One region of the Streptomyces sp. NPDC048604 genome, then DNA from elsewhere that is predicted to be linked to it. Evidence: predicted binding sites of a transcription regulator. Region 1 holds the regulator's gene; the other holds the start of a gene.
What was found. The regulator HspR, encoded in region 1, represses chaperone genes until heat shock. The targets are predictions, from matches to a motif close to TTGAGNNNNNNNNNCTCAA.
Positions count from the first base shown of each region.

Region 2: lon (endopeptidase La) is a predicted target of HspR. The motif match lies at 3,827-3,845, and genes of this name have one in related genera.

Region 1 covers NZ_JBICVX010000004.1:250,371-259,751, reverse strand. The annotation lists gene clpB (ATP-dependent chaperone ClpB) at 1-2,376, opposite strand, end outside; gene ACGFMM_RS10540 (pyridoxamine 5'-phosphate oxidase family protein) at 2,521-2,934, shown strand; gene ACGFMM_RS10535 ((2Fe-2S)-binding protein) at 3,053-3,373, opposite strand; gene ACGFMM_RS10530 (helix-turn-helix transcriptional regulator) at 3,726-4,712, shown strand; gene ACGFMM_RS10525 (hypothetical protein) at 4,717-5,196, shown strand; gene ACGFMM_RS10520 (heat shock protein transcriptional repressor HspR) at 5,290-5,742, opposite strand; gene dnaJ (molecular chaperone DnaJ) at 5,747-6,925, opposite strand; gene grpE (nucleotide exchange factor GrpE) at 6,956-7,606, opposite strand; gene dnaK (molecular chaperone DnaK) at 7,606-9,381, opposite strand, start outside.
Region 2 covers NZ_JBICVX010000002.1:251,326-260,706, forward strand. The annotation lists gene ACGFMM_RS05015 (multifunctional oxoglutarate decarboxylase/oxoglutarate dehydrogenase thiamine pyrophosphate-binding subunit/dihydrolipoyllysine-residue succinyltransferase subunit) at 1-157, opposite strand, end outside; gene ACGFMM_RS05020 (ATP-binding protein) at 503-1,591, opposite strand; gene ACGFMM_RS05025 (response regulator transcription factor) at 1,588-2,325, opposite strand; gene ACGFMM_RS05030 (spermidine synthase) at 2,438-3,106, opposite strand; gene ACGFMM_RS05035 (hypothetical protein) at 3,186-3,701, opposite strand; gene lon (endopeptidase La) at 3,868-6,279, shown strand; gene ACGFMM_RS05045 (DUF2690 domain-containing protein) at 6,355-6,798, opposite strand; gene ACGFMM_RS05050 (helix-turn-helix domain-containing protein) at 6,931-7,941, shown strand; gene ACGFMM_RS05055 (lytic polysaccharide monooxygenase) at 7,984-8,886, opposite strand; gene ACGFMM_RS05060 (lysozyme) at 9,075-9,381, opposite strand, start outside.

The DNA.
Region 1 (9,381 bases):
TTCGGCGAGCCGCTTGGCGAGGCGGTCGATCTGGAGCTGCGCGATCCGGCCCAGCTCGGCCTTGTCCAGCGCCGAGAAGACCACCAGGTCGTCCAGGCGGTTCAGGAACTCGGGCTTGAAGCTCGCCCGCACCACCTCCAGGACCTGCTGCTTCTTCTCGTCGTCCGAGGTCATCGGCTCCACGAGGAACTGGCTGCCCAGGTTCGAGGTCAGGATGAGGATCGTGTTGCGGAAGTCGACCGTACGGCCCTGGCCGTCGGTGAGCCGGCCGTCGTCGAGGACCTGGAGCAGGATGTCGAAGACCTCCGGGTGGGCCTTCTCCACCTCGTCGAGCAGCACGACGCTGTACGGGCGGCGGCGCACCGCCTCCGTCAGCTGGCCGCCCTCCTCGTAGCCGACGTAGCCGGGGGGCGCGCCGACGAGCCGGGCGACGGAGTGCTTCTCGGAGTACTCCGACATGTCGATGCGGACCATGGCCCGCTCGTCGTCGAAGAGGAAGTCCGCGAGCGCCTTCGCCAGCTCGGTCTTGCCGACGCCGGTCGGGCCGAGGAAGAGGAACGAGCCGGTGGGGCGGTCCGGGTCGGCGATCCCGGCGCGCGTCCGGCGTACGGCGTCGGAGACGGCCCGTACGGCCTCGCTCTGGCCGATGAGCCGCTTGCCCAGCTCGTCCTCCATGCGCAGCAGCTTCTGCGTCTCGCCCTCCAGGAGGCGGCCGGCGGGGATACCGGTCCAGGCGCCGACGACGTCGGCGATGTCGTCCGGCCCGACCTCCTCCTTGACCATCGTGTCTTTGGACGCCTCCTGCCGGGCTTCCGCCTCGCTGGCCTCGGCCAGCTCGCGCTCCCGGGCCGGGATCTCCCCGTAGAGCAGCTTGGACGCGGTGTCGAAGTCTCCGTCGCGCTGGGCGCGCTCGGCGCGGCCGCGCAGCTCGTCGAGCTGCTCCTTCAGCTCGCCGAGCCGGTTGAGGGACTGCTTCTCCTTCTCCCAGCGGGCGGTCAGACCGCGCAGTTCCTCCTCGCGGTCCGCGAGGTCGCGGCGGAGCTTGTCCAGGCGCTGCCTGCTCGCCGCGTCGGTCTCCTGGGAGAGCGCCAGCTCCTCCATCTTGAGCCGGTCGACGGTGCGCTGGAGCTCGTCGATCTCGACGGGCGAGGAGTCGATCTCCATGCGGAGCCGGGAGGCGGCCTCGTCGACGAGGTCGATGGCCTTGTCGGGCAGGAAGCGGGACGTGATGTACCGGTCGGAGAGCGTCGCGGCGGCGACCAGCGCGGAGTCGTTGATCTGGACCTTGTGGTGGGCCTCGTAGCGGCCCTTGAGGCCGCGCAGGATCGCGATGGTGTCCTCGACCGTGGGCTCGGCGACCAGCACCTGCTGGAAGCGGCGCTCCAGGGCCGGGTCCTTCTCGATCCGCTCGCGGTACTCGTCGAGCGTGGTCGCGCCGACCATGCGCAGCTCGCCGCGGGCCAGCATCGGCTTGAGCATGTTGCCGGCGTCCATGGCGGAGTCGCCGCCGGCGCCCGCGCCGACGACGGTGTGCAGCTCGTCGATGAAGGTGATGATCCGGCCGTCGCTGGCCTTGATCTCGGCGAGGACGGTCTTCAGCCGCTCCTCGAACTCGCCGCGGTACTTCGCGCCCGCGACCATCGCGCCGAGGTCGAGGGAGACCAGCCGCTTGCCCTTGAGGGACTCGGGGACGTCGCCCTTCACGATCCGCTGGGCCAGGCCCTCGACGACGGCGGTCTTGCCGACGCCGGGCTCGCCGATGAGGACCGGGTTGTTCTTGGTGCGCCGGGACAGGACCTGCACGACGCGGCGGATCTCGTGGTCGCGGCCGATGACCGGGTCGAGGCGGCCCTCGCGGGCGGCGGCGGTGAAGTCGGTGCCGAACTTCTCCAGGGCCTTGTACGAGCCCTCCGGGTCGGCGGTGGTCACGCGGCGCGTGCCGCGGGCCTTCTCGAAGGCGTCCTGGAGGCGGCGGGCGCCGGCGCCCTGCTGGTCGAGGACCTGGCCGGCCGTGCCGCCCTTGGCGGCGACGCCCATGAGCAGGTGCTCCGTGGACACGTACTCGTCGCCCAGCTTCTTCGCGCGCGCGGCGGCGTCGGCGATCACGGCGAGCAGTTCGCGGTTCGGCTGCGGCGGGGCGACCGTGGAGCCGGTGACGCTGGGCAGCGCGGCGAGCAGCCGCTCCGCGCCGGAGCGCACGGCGGCCTGGTCGGCCTCGACGGCGGCGAGCAGGTCGGTGATGTTCTCGTTGTCCTGACCGGCGAGCAGTGCGAGGAGCAGGTGCGCGGGGGTCAGGTCGGGGTGCCCCTCGGACACGGCGCGGCTGCTTGCCGCGTTCAGCGCGTCACGGCTCTTGTTGGTCAGTTCGGCGTCCACGTAAGTCGTCTCCTCCTCGGCGTCGGGGACCGGTTGCGGGTGTTTGAGCGTTCTCCTACTGCTCTGACCCGTCTAACATACACAAAGTTGAGTCCATTCCGCTCAAGGTGTCGGGAAGGGCCGTGCGGCGGGTAGCTTCCGGGCATGGCGATTGACCCGAGGAACCCGGACGACTCGTATCTCGGCTTCTGGCGCGAGTACCACATGTGCACCCTGACGACGCCGCGGCCGGACGGCACGCCGCATGTGGTGGCGGTGGGCGTCACGTACGACCCGGAGGGCGGCGAGCGGGGCGTCGCGCGGGTGATCACGAACAAGCACAGCCACAAGGTCGCCAACGTGCTGGCGGCGGGTCCGGAGGGCGCGCGGGTGGCGGTCTGCCAGGTGGACAAGGGCCGCTGGGCGACGCTGGAGGGCGTGGCGCGGATCCGTACGGAGGCGGACGCCGTCGCGGACGCGGTGGCGCGCTACGCGGCGCGGTACGGGCGCACGCCGGCGCCGAACCCGGACCGCGTGGTCATCGAGATCGCGCTGACCCGCGCGATGGGCCGGGCGTAAGGGCTCCGGCCGGGACCCCGGACGCGGACAGCACAGCGGCGCCATCGTGTTTCAGGTCCACGATGGCGCCGCTGTGTGGGGGAAGCACCTGAGCGATCTGGAACGACGGGGGAACCGCTCAGGCACTGCGGGGGGTGGCGGTGATGGTCTCCGGTTCGACCAGCTGGTGGTCGCGCTGGTCGAGGTTGACGAAGATCATGCCGTACCGAATGGCACAGCGGACGGGCTGCGGGGCGCCTCGGGGCCGCCGGAGACAGCGGTAGGCCCGGACGTCCTCGTCCTGCTCGCGGGCGACGACGATCGGCTCTCCGAAGAGGGTGACCATCAACGAATCGCCACGGTGGGGGATGGCCGTGACGAGGTCGATGAAGTGCCACCCGGACCGGTAGGCCGAGGCCATCTCACGCCGGAAGACCCGGTCGTCGGGCGGGAAGCTCATGCGTCAGCACCGTCCGAGGCGAAGTCCCACGAGGGCTCACCGTTGGTGCCGAGCGTCGAACCCGCCGGAGTGCTGTCCCACGAGGGCTCACCAGGTGAAGCAAGTACGGAGCTGGCCGGCGCACTGTCCCACGAGGGCTCGCTGCCGACCGAAGCACCGAACACGCCGAGAGCAGCCGCCGCAACAACAGCTATGGCGCCAAGTGCACGAACCGTCCTGGTCATGGCCGTTCTCCACCTCTTTTGATCATTACCTCCTCCCCCGCGTCTACGACGATGGCTCACTCCGAACGCTTCCACCAGCGAGGGCAGGCATCATGTTCCTGTAATTCAGGACCCTGAGGGGGGTGCATATGCGACCAAAAGGGGACGATGGGGGACATGAGCATGGTGCGGAGGAACTCTGCGCCGCAGGGAGGGACCTCTACGCGAAGGCTTTGCGATCGGGACGCATCGCGCGCAAGGAGACCGAGGTCGCTCCCTGCCTGATCGATCTTGCTCTGCTGCGCCCCGATCCGGACGACTTCACCTGGCTGAGACCCATACCGCCTTCCGTCGCCCTCAACCAGCTGATCCACCCCATCGAGCGCGAGATCCAGGAACGCCGGCAGCTCACCGTCGCCTGGGCGGACACCTTCGAGCCGTTCATGTCGATCACCACCAAGGACCCGTCCGCGGCCGACTCGATCAACGTGCTGGAAGGGCTCGGCCTGATCAACGCCACGCTGGACCGCGCGACCGCCGAGTGCACCGAGGAACTGCTCACCGTCCAGCCCGGGAGCGGACGCCGTCCTCACATCCTGCAAGAGGCGCTGCGCCGGGTCGAGCCACTTCTCGGACGCGGCATCTCGATGCGGACGCTCTATCAGCACACCGCGCGCCACCACTCGTCGACGATGGCGTACGTCGAACACGTCGCCCCGCACGGGCTCGAGGTGCGCACGCTGGAAGAGATCATCGACCGGCTGATCATCATCGATCGCAAAGTCGCCTTCGTGCCCGCCCGCACGGATCGACAGGTCGCCCTGGAACTCCGGCACGAGGGTCTCGTGCAGTACCTCGTAGGGGTGTTCGAACAGTTCTGGCTCCACGGCGTGCCGTGGGAGGACGAGGTCGTCGCGTACACCCCCGTGCTCGACGGCATCAGCGGCGTCCAGCGTTCCATCGCCCGGCTGCTCATCGAGGGGCATGTCGACGAGGCCATCGCGCGCCGGCTCGGGATGAACGTGCGGACCTGCCGGGCGCACATCGCGAAGCTCGCGTCCGCGCTCGGCAGCGGGAGCCGGGCCCAACTCGGTTATCTGATCGCCCAGTCCGGCATTCTGGAGCAAGACCGGTGAACTCATGAACACACTGTCACCGCGCGTAGACCTCGATCTCGCGGCCGGCACCGTCCGGGTCGGCGGCGAAGGGCTGCCCGAGGTCGTCGTCGCGCGGACCCCGGGCGACGGCGAGACGAACGACGCGATCCCCGTCGGCACCCGCGACCCCGCCCGCCTCACGCTCACCGTCGACGGGCGCGAGGCGCGCCTGCGGCCCGCCAAGGGGCGGGTGTTCCGGCGGTCGTTCCGCGTGGACGCGACCGTCGACGGGGTCCGGTACCGGCTCGTGCCCTGTTCGTACGTGGAGAGCCGGCTCAGCCGCGGCAGGGACGCTCTCGGGCGGCTGGACTCGACCGGGGACGGACTCGTCGGCGCCGAGTGGGACACCGAGCCCGACGCCCTGGCCCTGGCCCTCGGCACCGCCCTCGCCGCCGCCTTCGGCACCGGCGCCGCGCCGTGGTGGGAGATCATGACGGACGTGATCGGGGAGCTCATTCCGTGAGCACACGCGTGCGGGGCCCCCGGCCGGTACGACCAGGGGCCCCGCACGTGAAGCTCAGAACCTGAGAACCTCAGAACCTGAGGACTAGGAGGACTACTCCGGGCGCTTCGGGCGCCACACCACCAGCGCGCTCGCCTGCTGGACGTCCTGGTACGGCACCAGGTCGCGCCGGTACGAGGCGTGCACCTGGGCCTCGCGCTGACGCAGCGTCGCCGCCGCGCCCTCGACGGCCGCCGACAGCTCGGCGACCCGCGCCTGCAGCGCGGCGACCTGGTTCTCCAGTTCGATGATGCGCTTGATGCCGGCCAGGTTGATGCCCTCGTCCTGCGACAACGCCTGCACCGTGCGGAGCAGTTCGATGTCACGGGCCGAGTAGCGCCGGCCCCGGCCCGCGGTGCGGTCCGGGGAGACCAGCCCGAGCCGGTCGTACTGCCGCAGGGTCTGCGGATGCAGGCCGGAGAGCTGGGCCGCCACCGAGATGACGTACACCGGCGTCTCGTCGGTCAGTTCGTAGGGGTTGCGACTGCGTCCCGGACGGCTCTCCATGTCCTCATGCTCCCTTCGCGGCCTGGAACAGCTCTGCCCGCGGGTCGACGTCCGCAGTCGCCTCGCGGTACGTCTCCAGGGCCTCGCGCGCCTTGTCGGACAGGTCCGTGGGGACCTGGACCTCCACGGTCACCAGCAGGTCCCCGCGGGTGCCGTCCTTGCGGACCGCGCCCTTGCCCCGGGCCCGCATGGTGCGGCCGTTGGGGGTGCCCGCCGGCAGCTTGAGGGTGACCGCGGGGCCGCCCAGCGTCGGGACCTTGATCTCGCCGCCGAGCGCCGCCTCGTCGAAGCCGACGGGGACGGTCACGGTCAGGTTGTCGCCCTTGCGGCCGAACACGGGGTGCGCGTCGACGTGCACCACCACGTACAGGTCACCGCTCTGCCCGCCGCGCTCGCCCGGGGCGCCCTTGCCGCGCAGCCGGATCCGCTGGCCGTCGGAGACGCCCGCCGGGATCCGGACCTGCATGGTCCGGGACGACTTGGCGCGCCCGCTGCCGTGGCAGACCTCGCAGGGGTTCTCCGCGATCAGGCCGCGGCCCTTGCAGTCCACGCACGGGTCGGTGAGCGAGAAGCCGCCGCCCGAGCCGCGCGAGACCTGGCCGGTGCCGACGCAGGTCGGGCACACCCGCGGCGTGCCGTTCTTGTCGCCCGTGCCGGAACAGGCCTTGCAGGGCTGCTGGCTGGACATCCGCAGCGGAACCGTGGCCCCGTCGACCGCCTCGGTGAAGCTGAGCGTCACCTCGGACTCGATGTCCTGGCCGCGCCGCGGCTGGGTGCGCGTGCCCGCGCCGCCCGCACCGCGGTTGAACAGACCGCCGAAGACGTCGCCCAGACCGCCGCCGCCGCCGAAACCGCCGGCTCCGCCCTGGGCGCCGCCTCCGAAGAGGTCGCCCAGGTCGAAGTTGAAGGAGCCGCCGCCTCCGGGACCGGCCCGGAAGCCGCCGTTGCCGAACAGGGCGCGGGCGTCGTCGTACTCCTTGCGCTTCTTCGGGTCGCCGAGGACGTCGTTCGCCTCGGAGATCTCCTTGAAGCGCTCCTCCGCCTTGGTGTCGCCCTTGTTGGCGTCCGGGTGGTTCTCGCGCGCGAGTTTCCGGTACGCCTTCTTGATCTCGGCGTCGGTGGCGTCCTTGGGGACGCCGAGAACCTTGTAGTAGTCCTTCTCCACGAAGTCCTTCGTGCTCACCGGCGTCCCTCCTCTCGGACGATCTTCGCGTCAGCCCTTCTCGGGGCCACCGCTCTCCTCGTCGGCCTGCTTCTTGTCGTCCTTCGCGGCCGTCGCCCCGGGCTGGGGTTCCGCCACCGCTACGCGCGCGGGCCTGATGGTCCGCTCGCCGATGCGGTACCCCGGCTGCAGGATCGCCACGCAGGTCGTCTCGGTGACGTCCGGCGCATACGAGTGCATCAGGGCCTCGTGGATGGTCGGGTCGAAGGGCTCGCCCTCCTTGCCGAACTGCTGCAGGCCCATCTTCGCGACGACCGTCTCCAGCGATTCGGCCACCGACTTGAACCCGCCCACGAGCTCGCCGTGGTCCCGGGCCCGACCGACGTCGTCGAGCACCGGCAGAAGCTCCGTCAGAAGGCCCGCGACGGCGATCTCCTTGACGGTGATCCGGTCGCGCTCCACCCGGCGGCGGTAGTTCTGGTACTCGGCCTGGAGCCGCTGGAGGTCCCCGGTGCGCTCGCCGAGCGCGCTGCGGACCTGGTCCAGCTCTGCCGTCAGACCGGCGATCTTGCTCGCGTCCCCGGCCGGGGCCGCCGAGCCCTCCTTGGCGGAGGGAGTCTCGGCGGTCTCGGCGGCGTCGTCAGGGGTGGCGCCGGAGGGGACGTCGGGCTTCTCCTCGAAGCCCGGGGTCTCCTCCGTCATCAGACAGCGCCGCCCTTCGGCTTCTCGTCGTCGACGATCTCGGCGTCCACGACGTCGTCGTCGGCCTTGGGGGCCTCGGCGCCCGCGGCGCCGCCGGCTGCCTGCGCGTCGGCGTACATGGCCTGGCCGAGCTTCTGGGAGACGGCCGCGACCTTCTCGGTGGCGGTGCGGATCTCCGCGGAGTCCTCGCCCTTGAGCTTCTCCTTCAGCTCGGCGACGGCGGCCTCGACCTCGGCCTTGACGTCGCCCGGGACCTTGTCCTCGTTGTCCTTGAGGAACTTCTCGGTCTGGTAGACGAGCTGCTCGCCCTGGTTGCGGTTCTCGGCGGCCTCGCGGCGGGCGTGGTCCTCCTCCGCGTACTTCTCGGCCTCTTCGCGCATCCGGTTGACCTCGTCCTTCGGCAGCGAGGAGCCGCCGGTGACGGTCATCTTCTGCTCCTTGCCCGTGCCCAGGTCCTTGGCGGTCACGTGCATGATGCCGTTGGCGTCGATGTCGAAGGCGACCTCGATCTGCGGGACGCCGCGCGGGGCCGGCGGGAGGCCGGTCAGCTCGAACATGCCGAGCTTCTTGTTGTACGCCGCGATCTCGCGCTCGCCCTGGTAGACCTGGATCTGCACGGACGGCTGGTTGTCCTCGGCGGTGGTGAAGATCTCGGACCGCTTGGTCGGGATCGTCGTGTTCCGCTCGATGAGCTTCGTCATGATGCCGCCCTTGGTCTCGATGCCGAGGGACAGCGGGGTGACGTCGAGGAGCAGGACGTCCTTGACCTCGCCCTTGAGGACACCGGCCTGCAGGGCGGCGCCGATGGCGACGACCTCGTCCGGGTTCACGCCCTTGTTGGCCTCGTTGCCGCCGGTCAGTTCCTTGACCAGGTCGGCGACGGCCGGCATACGGGTCGAGCCGCCGACGAGAACGACGTGGTCGATCTCGGAGAGCTGGATGCCCGCGTCCTTGATGACGTTGTGGAACGGCGTCTTGCAGCGGTCCAGAAGGTCCGAGGTGAGCTGCTGGAACTGGGCGCGGGTGAGCTTCTCGTCCAGGTGCAGCGGGCCCTCGGCGGAGGCCGTGATGTAGGGCAGGTTGATCGTGGTCTCGGTCGAGGACGAGAGCTCGATCTTCGCCTTCTCCGCGGCTTCGCGCAGGCGCTGGAGAGCCATCTTGTCCTTGGACAGGTCCACGCCGTGCCCGTTGGCGAACTGCTTCACCAGGTAGTCGACGACGCGCTGGTCCCAGTCGTCGCCACCGAGGTGGTTGTCGCCGTTGGTGGCCTTCACCTCGACGACGCCGTCGCCGATCTCCAGGAGGGACACGTCGAAGGTGCCGCCACCGAGGTCGAAGACGAGGATCGTCTGGTCGTCCTTGTCCAGGCCGTAGGCCAGGGCGGCCGCGGTCGGCTCGTTGACGATGCGCAGGACGTTGAGGCCCGCGATCTCGCCGGCCTCCTTGGTGGCCTGACGCTCGGAGTCGTTGAAGTACGCCGGGACGGTGATGACCGCGTCGACGACCTTCTCGCCCAGGTACGCCTCGGCGTCGCGCTTCAGCTTCTGCAGGATGAAGGCGCTCATCTGCTGCGGGTTGAAGTTCTTGCCGTCGATCTCGATCTTCCAGTCGGTGCCCATGTGGCGCTTCACCGACCGGATGGTGCGGTCCACGTTGGTGACCGCCTGGCGCTTGGCGACCTCGCCGACGAGCACCTCGCCGTTCTTCGCGAAGGCGACGACGGACGGCGTGGTCCTGGCGCCCTCGGCGTTGGTGATGACGGTGGGCTCGCCGCC
Region 2 (9,381 bases), on a different contig from region 1:
CCCACCAGGCACGATCGACCGAATTCGGGTCCTGGAGGTACTGCTGGTAGATCTCGTCGACGAGCCACTCATTGGCGCCGAAGGCGGTCGCAGGGTTCTGACCCTGCCCGTCTTGGTCGGTGGAGGTACTCGGGGTACTGGGGGACTGAGACGACACGGCGGTAACCGCCCTCTTCCGCTTCACAAGGTGATGGACAGCGGAAATAAAGGCTACGCCTCCCCGGCCGGGAGGTGCAGGCCAGGCGCTCCAACGTCGCGCAAGTCACACTTGACGAGGTGTTTCGGCGCTGTGAATGGCGGGAAACAACCGTGGTTCCGCCTCTGTGAGGGTACGAAGAACCGCGGCCGCGCCCGCATCCGGCCCGCAGCCCTGCTCACACTCTGGCCATCACGTGGCCACGTACAGTGCAGCTCCTGCTCACACATCAAACAGGAGCCTCCGCACGCAATCACGCAGAACGCGTGCTTCCGGTTCGACCCTACGTCAACCTCGCGGTCAACATCACGCCGGAAGGCTGCCCGGGAGGGTGACTCGGATACGGCAGCCGCGTGATGATTCGGCCACTCCGATACGGCCGCCGTGCAGATCCACCGCCCAGCGGGCGATCGCCAGACCCAGCCCGGTGCCGCCGTCGCTGCCCTCGCCGCCCTGACCCGGGGCCGCGCCCCGGTTGAACCGCTCGAAGACCTTGTGCCGCTCCGACTCCGGGATGCCGGGGCCCTCGTCCTCGACCTCCAGCTCCACCGAGTCCGCGTACGGCCCGCGCCGGGCCCGTACCGTGACCCGGCCGTGCGCCGGGGAGTGCTTCACCGCGTTGTCGATCAGGTTCGCCATCACCTGGTGCAATCGCTCGGCGTCCGCGTGCGCGGTGAGCTCCGGCGGCGAGACGTCCAGGTGGAGATGGACGTCGGTGCGGTTGTGCAGTCCGGAGGTGGAGTCGAGCCCGCGCTGCGAGGCCGCCAGATTGGCCTCCCGCAGCACCCCCGACAGATACGGCCAGACCTCGAAGCGGCGTGCCCTGAGCGTGACGACACCGTTGTCGAGCCGTGACAGGTCCAGCAGCGTCTCCACCAGCCGGCCGAGCCGCTCGGTCTGCTTCAGGGCGGTGCGCATGGTCTCCGGATCGGCCTCCGAGACCCCGTCGACCACGTTCTCCAGGACCGCCCGCAGCGCCGCGATGGGCGTGCGCAGCTCGTGCGAGACGTTGGCCACCAGCTCCTTGCGGTGCTGGTCCTCGGCCTCCAGGTCGTCCGCCATGCGGTTGATCGTCCGGGCCAGCCCGCCCAGCTCGTCGCGCCGGTCCGCGCCCTGCACCCGTCTGCCGAAGTCGCCGCGCGAGATCGAGCCCGCCACCGTCGTCATCTCGTCCAGCGGGGCGGTCAGGCCGTGCGCCACGAACTGCGTGATCAGCAGCGTGGCGATCATCGCGAAGATCGTGATGTACCGGAACTCGGTGGACGTCCGGATGGCCACCAGGGCCAGACCGGAGGTGAGCAGGACCGCCCCGACGACCAGGGCCCCCAGCTTCGTCTTGATCGAGATCACGATCCGGCGGCCGCCGTGCGCGCCGGGACGGCCCGGCAGGGTCATGACGCCGGGGTCTCCAGCGCGTAGCCGACGCCGTGCACGGTACGGATGCGCTCCGCACCGATCTTCCGGCGCAGCGCCTTGATGTGGCTGTCGACCGTCCGGGTGCCGGAGGCGTCAGCCCAGTCCCACACCTCGGCGAGCAGCTGCTCCCGGGAGAGCACCGCGCGCGGCGTGTTCGCCAGGCAGACCAGCAGGTCGAACTCGGTCGGCGTCAGGTGGACGTCCTCGGCCCGCACCCGGACCCGGCGCTGCGCGTGGTCGATCTCCAGCTCGCCCAGTCGCAGGATCCCGCTGCGCGGGGTCACCGCCGCCAGCGCGGCCCGCTCCACCCGGCGCAGCAGCACGTGCACCCGGGCGGCCAGCTCCCGCATGGAGAAAGGCTTCGTCATGTAGTCGTCCGCGCCGACCCCGAGGCCGACCAGCATGTCGGTCTCGTCGTCCCGTGCCGTGAGCATCAGGACCGGGACCGGCCGCTGGGACTGCACGCGGCGGCACACCTCCAGGCCGTCGAAGCCCGGCAGCATCACGTCCAGGACCATCAGGTCCGGCTGCCAGGCCTCGGCCGCGTCCACCGCGGCCGGGCCGTCCGACGCGGTCTGCACCAGGAAGCCCTCGGCGCGCAGCCGCGCCGAGACAGCGTCCAGGATCGTGGCGTCGTCCTCGACGACGAGTACCCGACGCTGCGCACCGGGGGTGGCCGCCGCACCGTTGTGAGTGGTGTGTGTCTGCTCCATCGCCCGCCCCTGTCGCGTTGCCGCGTGTGCTGTGGTTCGTGCTGCCGGTCCGTTTGCGGCAGTGATCCGTACGTTGTCGCTCAGCAGCGTAAAGGCAGTTACCTCGTCCCGGCTACGCAGGTCGTACGCCGAGGTGCACCACGTCGGGAACGCCTCGGGCAACGCGGATCTCTTCGGTTCTTACCCCGTTGAATCCGGCATTCCGCAACGAGTTCTCGAAAGTGGAGGACGGCTGCGCGGACCACACGGCGAGCACGCCGCCGGGGTTCAACCGGTCCTTGCAGGCGGCAAGACCGGCCGGAGAGTAAAGACCCAGGTTGTCCTCGGTGACGGTCCAGTCCGGTCCGTTGTCGATGTCGAGGCAGAGCGCGTCGTACGTCTCGGCGCTCGTGTGCAGGTGGGCGACCAGATCGGTGTGCAGCACGGCGCTTCGCGGATCGGCCAGCGAGGCGGCGGAGAGCGGGACGAGCGGGCCGGTGCGGTGCCAGTCGATGATCGCCGCCTCGCGCTCGACGACCGTGATCCGGCCCCAGCGGGGGTCTGCGGCGGCGTGGGCGAGGGAGAAGCCGACGCCGAGGCCGCCGATGAGGACGGAGGGGGCGGGGCGGTCGGCGGGCAGCGCGTCGCGCGCCGCGTCCACGAGCAGCCGCTCCGAGCGGCCGTCGGACGTGTCCATCAGGAACGTGCCGTTGGCGATGATCTCGAAGTGCTCGTCGCGCCGGCGCAGCACGACCTCTCCGTACGGTCCCTCGCGCCGGTCGAGGGTGACGGGGCTGGACATGGTCCCTCCGTGACGGTGTCTCGGGTACGGGCTGCCCCGCCATCCTGCCGGACCGGGCGGCGGGGCCGAACCGGAATATCTACGTACCCGTCGGCGGGCCGCCCTCGGGCAGCGCGGCGAACACCCGGTCCAGGGCCTTCGGTCGGGCGCCGTCACCGGCGACGACGACCCGGTGGTCGTACGAGACGACGTACTGGAACCCGTCGTGGACCACGCCGCCGTCCACCCGTGCGGGCACCGCCGCGTACTGCGGAGACTCCAACGCCTTGCGCAGCTGGGCCAGTTCGGCCGGCTTCATGCGGCCCTCGCGCCGCCGCGGAGAGGTGAGGCCCTGGCGGAGCGTGTAGCGGCCGTCGCCGTACACCAGGAGCTGGTTCGCGACGCCGGCGAGACCGCCGCTCACGTTCACCTCGACGAGTACCTCGTCGGCGCGCGGTTCGGCCTTCGGCGGGGCGGACGTGCTGGGCGTGGCGGACGTCGTGGGCGTGGCGGCCGCGTCCGGCGGGAGGGGCGGCTGCTCCCCACAGGCCGTCAGGGCGACCGCCGCCGCGATCGCCGCCACGCCGACACCCGTCACGCCACGTCGCCGTCTCATGCGCCGAGCATGCCCGGTCCCTCCTCCTTCGCGCAGCCGATCCGTTCGAACGCCGGCCGGACGCTCCCCGCGGGCGATCGCTCACAGCGAACGGCAACCGGGGAACAATCCCCCGCTCACATGCATTGAGTCGGCATAACTCAACTTGAATGCCGGAGGGAAGATCATGGCTGCTGAGTCCACGGCGTCCGTGCCGCTCACTCTGCCTGTGCTGCCGCTCGACGACGAGGTCGTGCTGCCCGGAATGGTGGTGCCCCTCGACCTGTCCGACCCGGACGTGCGCGCGGCGGTGGAGGCCGCCCAGGTCGCTGCCCGAGCGGCGGGCCGCAAGCCGCAGGTGCTGCTCGTGCCGCGGATCGACGGCGCGTACGCCGCGACCGGCGTCCTCGGCACGGTCGAGCAGGTGGGGCGGCTGTCCGACGGCGACCCCGGCGCGCTGATCCGCGGCGGCGGCCGCGTCCGCATCGGCGCGGGGACGACCGGTCCCGGGGGCGCGCTCTGGGTCGAGGGCGCCATGGTCGAGGAAACGGTCCCCGACCCGCTGCCCGGCTCCGTCGCCGAGCTGGTCAAGGAGTACAAGGCCCTCGCCACCAGCTGGCTGAAGAAGCGCGGCGCCTGGCAGGTCGTGGACCGCGTCCAGCAGATCGACGGGGTCTCCGCGCTCGCCGACAACTCCGGCTACTCCCCGTTCCTCACCCTGGAGCAGAAGGTCGAGCTCCTGGAGACCGCCGACCCGGTCGCCCGGCTGAAGCTTGCCACCGCGCAGCTGCGCGAGCACTTGGCCGAGCAGGACGTGGCCGAGACCATCGCCAAGGACGTCCAGGAGGGCGTCGACAAGCAGCAGCGCGAGTTCCTGCTCCGCCGTCAGCTGGAGGCGGTCCGCAAGGAGCTGCGCGAGCTCAACGGCGAGTCCGAGGCCGACGAGTCCGACGACTACCGCACCCGCGTGGAGGCGGCCGACCTGCCCGAGAAGGTGCGGGAGGCCGCGCTCAAGGAGGTCGAGAAGCTGGAGCGGTCCAGCGACCAGTCCCCGGAGGGCTCCTGGATCCGCACCTGGCTCGACACCGTCCTGGAACTCCCCTGGAACGAGCGCACCGAGGACCGCTACGACATCCCGGGCGCCCAGGCCGTCCTCGACGCCGAGCACGCGGGCCTGGAGGACGTGAAGGAGCGCATCACCGAGTACCTGGCCGTGCGCAAGCGCCGCGCCGAGCGCGGACTCGGCGTGGTCGGCGGGCGCCGCGGCGGCGCGGTCCTTGCCCTCGTCGGCCCGCCCGGCGTCGGCAAGACCTCGCTCGGCGAGTCCGTCGCGCACGCGATGGGACGCAAGTTCGTCCGCGTCGCGCTCGGCGGCGTACGCGACGAGGCGGAGATCCGCGGCCACCGGCGCACCTACGTCGGCGCGCTGCCCGGCCGGATCGTGCGGGCGATCAAGGAGGCCGGGTCCATGAACCCGGTGGTCCTGCTCGACGAGATCGACAAGGTCGGCTCCGACTACCGCGGCGACCCGGCGGCGGCGCTGCTCGAAGTCCTGGACCCGGCGCAGAACCACACCTTCCGCGACCACTACCTGGAGGTCGAGCTCGACCTGAGCGACGTCGTGTTCCTCGCGACGGCGAACGTCCTGGAGGCCATCCCGGAGGCCCTGCTCGACCGCATGGAGCTGGTGCGTCTCGACGGCTACACCGAGGACGAGAAGGTGGTCATCGCCCGGGACCACCTGCTGCCGAGGCAGCTGGAGCGGGCGGGCCTGCAGTCCGGCGAGGTCACCATCGACGAGGCCGCGCTGCGCAGGCTGGCCGGCGAGTACACCCGGGAGGCGGGCGTCCGCACCCTGGAGCGCTCGATCGCCCGGCTGCTGCGCAAGGTCACGGCCCAGCACGAACTCGGCGACCGCGAGCTGCCGTTCACGGTCGGCCCGGACGACCTGCGGGCCCTGATCGGCCGGCCGCACCACGTGCCCGAGTCCGCCCAGGACCCGGCGGAGCGCCGTACGGCGGTGCCCGGCGTGGCGACCGGTCTCGCGGTGACCGGCGCGGGCGGCGACGTGCTGTTCGTCGAGGCGTCGCTGGCCGACCCGGAGACGGGCGCGGCGGGTCTGACGCTGACCGGTCAGCTGGGCGACGTGATGAAGGAGTCCGCGCAGATCGCGCTCAGCTTCCTGAGGAGCCACGGCGCGGAGCTGGAGCTGCCCGTCACCGGTCTTAAGGACCGGGGCGTGCACATCCACTTCCCGGCGGGCGCGGTGCCGAAGGACGGTCCGAGCGCCGGCATCACGATGACGACGGCGCTGGCCTCGCTGCTCTCCGGCCGCCAGGTCCGCACGGACGTGGCGATGACCGGCGAGGTCTCGCTCACCGGCCGGGTGCTGCCGATCGGCGGTCTGAAGCAGAAGCTGCTGGCCGCCCACCGCGCGGGCATCACGACGGTCGTGATCCCCAAGCGGAACGAGGCCGACCTGGACGACGTCCCGGCGGAGATCCTGGAGAAGCTGGACGTCCACCCGGTGACGGACGTCCGCCAGGTCCTCGAACTGGCCCTCTCCCCGGCGGAGGTGGCCGTCGGCGTCGCGGCGTGACGCCTGCCCGACGAGGACGGGGCGCCCTCCCGCAGGAGGGCGCCCCGCCGCCGTTGTCGGTGCCTCGCCCCTCGCTCAGTACCAGCCGGTGCAGGCGAGATGCCCCTGGGACTCCCCGCAGGCCCGCATGTAGTGGCGGTCGTCGTCCCAGGCCGTGGTGTACACGCTGCCGCCGGACCTGATCGAGGTGTAGCCCAGCCAGGGCTGCCAGTTGCCGTTCTGCGTGTCCGCCCACGTCCAGGCTCGGTCCACCCAGAGGGTGTCCCCGACGCGGCCCATGACGATCCGGCCCCAGGCGCAGGTCGTGCCCGCGTTGTAGCGCAGTTGGTAGACGGACCCGCTGGGGAACCGGAGCTCCCTCACCGTCGTGCCGGACAGGCCGGCGGGACTCTGCCCGTCGACGCAGGTGCCCAGCGGCTGTGCCTGGGGCTGTGCCTGGGCGGCCTGCGGCATCGAAAACGTCAGCCCGGCCAGGCTCGCCGTCAGGGCGACGAGCACCTTCGTCTTGAATCGACGCATTCTCATGATCCCCCTCGGTCGTTTCGTTTGTTTCCTGCGGAGACCAGAGTGGTTCGGCCGCCGCCCGGAGGCCGAGGTTCCATGCGACGATTCGAGGAGGTTCGAATCCATGGCACGGCAGGGGGACCGGTCATGATGCAACTCAGCGTGGACGCGGCCGGGTTGGCGCGCTCCCGATTCGCCGTCTCGCCGCTGCAGCAGGTCACCGGCACCCTCATGCCGTGGGGGCTCAGCCCACGGGGAGACGTCGGACCCTGGCTCGCCCAGGCCCGCCGGTCGTTGCGCCGGGCGGGGCTGCCTCTGCTGTCCGCCCTGGCGCTCGAGGGCACCGGCTACCTCCCCGACTTCCTCAGCCCCTATCCGGCCTGCCCCGCGCCGACCGTCAAGGACGAACTGGAGCGCGTGGCGGCCACCGAGCCCGAGCGGGTCATGAGCGAGCTGGAGTGCGCCGGCCGTGGCTGGCCCTCGTACGAAGGTCAGGGCGGCGAGCCGTCGGAGACCTTGCGCCGGGCCATGGCCCGCGGCGGGCGTCATGCCGCGAGGCAGGCCGCCACCGAGTTGCGCCGCTACTGGCACCTGGCCTTCGCGCCGCACTGGAGGACCGCCAGGTCGCTGCTCGACGCCGAGGTGGACCGGTGCGCGGGCATGATCGCCCGCTACGGCGCGGGCGACCTCTTCAACTCGATCCATTCCGGTATCACCTGGGACGACGACGCGCTCCGCGTCGAGAGCAGCTTCTCCGGCTGCTTCCAGGTGCCCCGGGTGGTCCTGGTGCCCTCACTGGTCGTGCAGTTCCCCGTGGTGGCCGTCGATCCGCTGGGACCGCTCGACGACTGGCCCCCGCTCCTCGTCTACCCCCTGTCGCCTCCGTCGTCGGGCGAGCACGCCGCGTCCCCCGCACTCGCCCGCCTCGTCGGCTCGACCCGGGCCGCCCTGCTCACGGCGCTGGACCGGCCCGCCACCACCTCAGAGCTGGCGGTACGCGGCTTCCTCAGTCCGGCGACCGTCTCGTACCACCTGGGCATCCTGCGCCGCTCGGGCCTCGTCACCCCCATCCGTGACGGACGGCGCGTCCTGTACCGGCGTACGGCACAGGGGACCAGGCTCGTCACCGACGACGGCGGCGGGACGGCCCGCCCGTAGGCCGAGCCGTCCCGCCGCCGCTGTCGGTCGCTGTCCGTGCCGTCAGGCCGTCCTGCGGCGCCGGCCGAGCAGGAGGCTGCCGGTGGCGAAGACGGTCAGCGCGCCGGCCGCCGCCAGGGCCGGGACCAGGGGGGAGTCAGCGGCGGCGGTCGTGTCGGCGGAGAGGGCGGGGGGCTGCTCGTCGCCGCCGTGGCCGGCGTGGCTGACGGTGGAGCGGTCCGCGCCCGCCGCGAGCTTCGCCTCCGTCGGGGCCGTCGCCGAGGTCGCGCCGCCGAAGGTGACGTCCGAGCAGCTGTAGAACGCCTCGGGGGAGTCGTTGCGCTGCCAGACCTGGTACACGATGTGCCGGCCGGTACGGGCCGGGAGGTTGCCGGTGAAGGCGTAGTACCCATCCGTCGAGGTGCGGGTGGTGGCGTACGTGGCGACCGGAGTGGCGTCCAGGTCGGACCACTTCAGGGGCTGCGTCGGGTCGAAGCCCTGCTTGGTGATGTACATCGTCATCGTGCCCGAGTGCGGGGCCGTCACGCGGATCCTGAAGTCGAAGGAGCCCGCCGCGACCGCCGTCGAGGGCCAGTCGGTGCGGGCCCAGTCCAGGGCGCGGTACTTGTCGCGGCCCGCCGAGCAGAGCTTGCCGTCCGGGATCACCTCCTGGTGCCGGCCGTCGGCGTTCGCGAGGTTCACCTCGTTCCAGTCGTACAGCGGCTGGGTCCCGGAGTCGTTCACCAGGTCCTTGCAGACCTGGGACCTGGGAGTCTCCGGGCCCTCCGCGTAACAGGCGGCGACCCGGCTCACGGGGTTGAACACCGCGCCGTGCGCGCTCGCCGCGGTGGGGAGCAGCGGGACGAGGACGGCGGCGGACAGGGCGGCGGCTCCGGCCAGGGCGGCGGTGCGGGCGCGAGAGGCGCGGCGGCGGGGGGTGTGGGGGAGAGGGGTGTGGGACGGCATGCGGGGCTCTCTCTCGTACATGGGGGAGGACGGACGAGCAGCAACGAGCAGGCGCCACACAGGAGTTGCGGCTTCCTGCGGGACACCGCCGCAGAGCTTCGCATTGGTCCATACCAATGGGCAACCCCCCGGGCGTGCCGCCGCACGCCCGGGGGGCCGTCGTCCGTCATGTGCCGCCGTGTTCGGGATCAGCCGTTGGCCAGCGCCCGCACGCGCGTGATGTCACCGTTGAAGTGGTTGTGGTCGCCGACCGTCGGGCCGGTCGAGGTGTACTGCCACATCGTGTAGTACGGCCAGCCGGCCGGGAGTTCGCCGACCGTGGACGCGTACCGCGCGATCCACAGCGGGTTCGTCGACGCGAAGCCGCCGTAGTTGCCGGTGCACTGCTTCCACCAGCTCGTCGCCGTGTAGATCACCGGGTCGCGGCCGGTCCGCGCCTTGTACCGGTTCACGAAGTCGCGGATCCACGCGACCATCCCGGACTGCGTCTTGCCG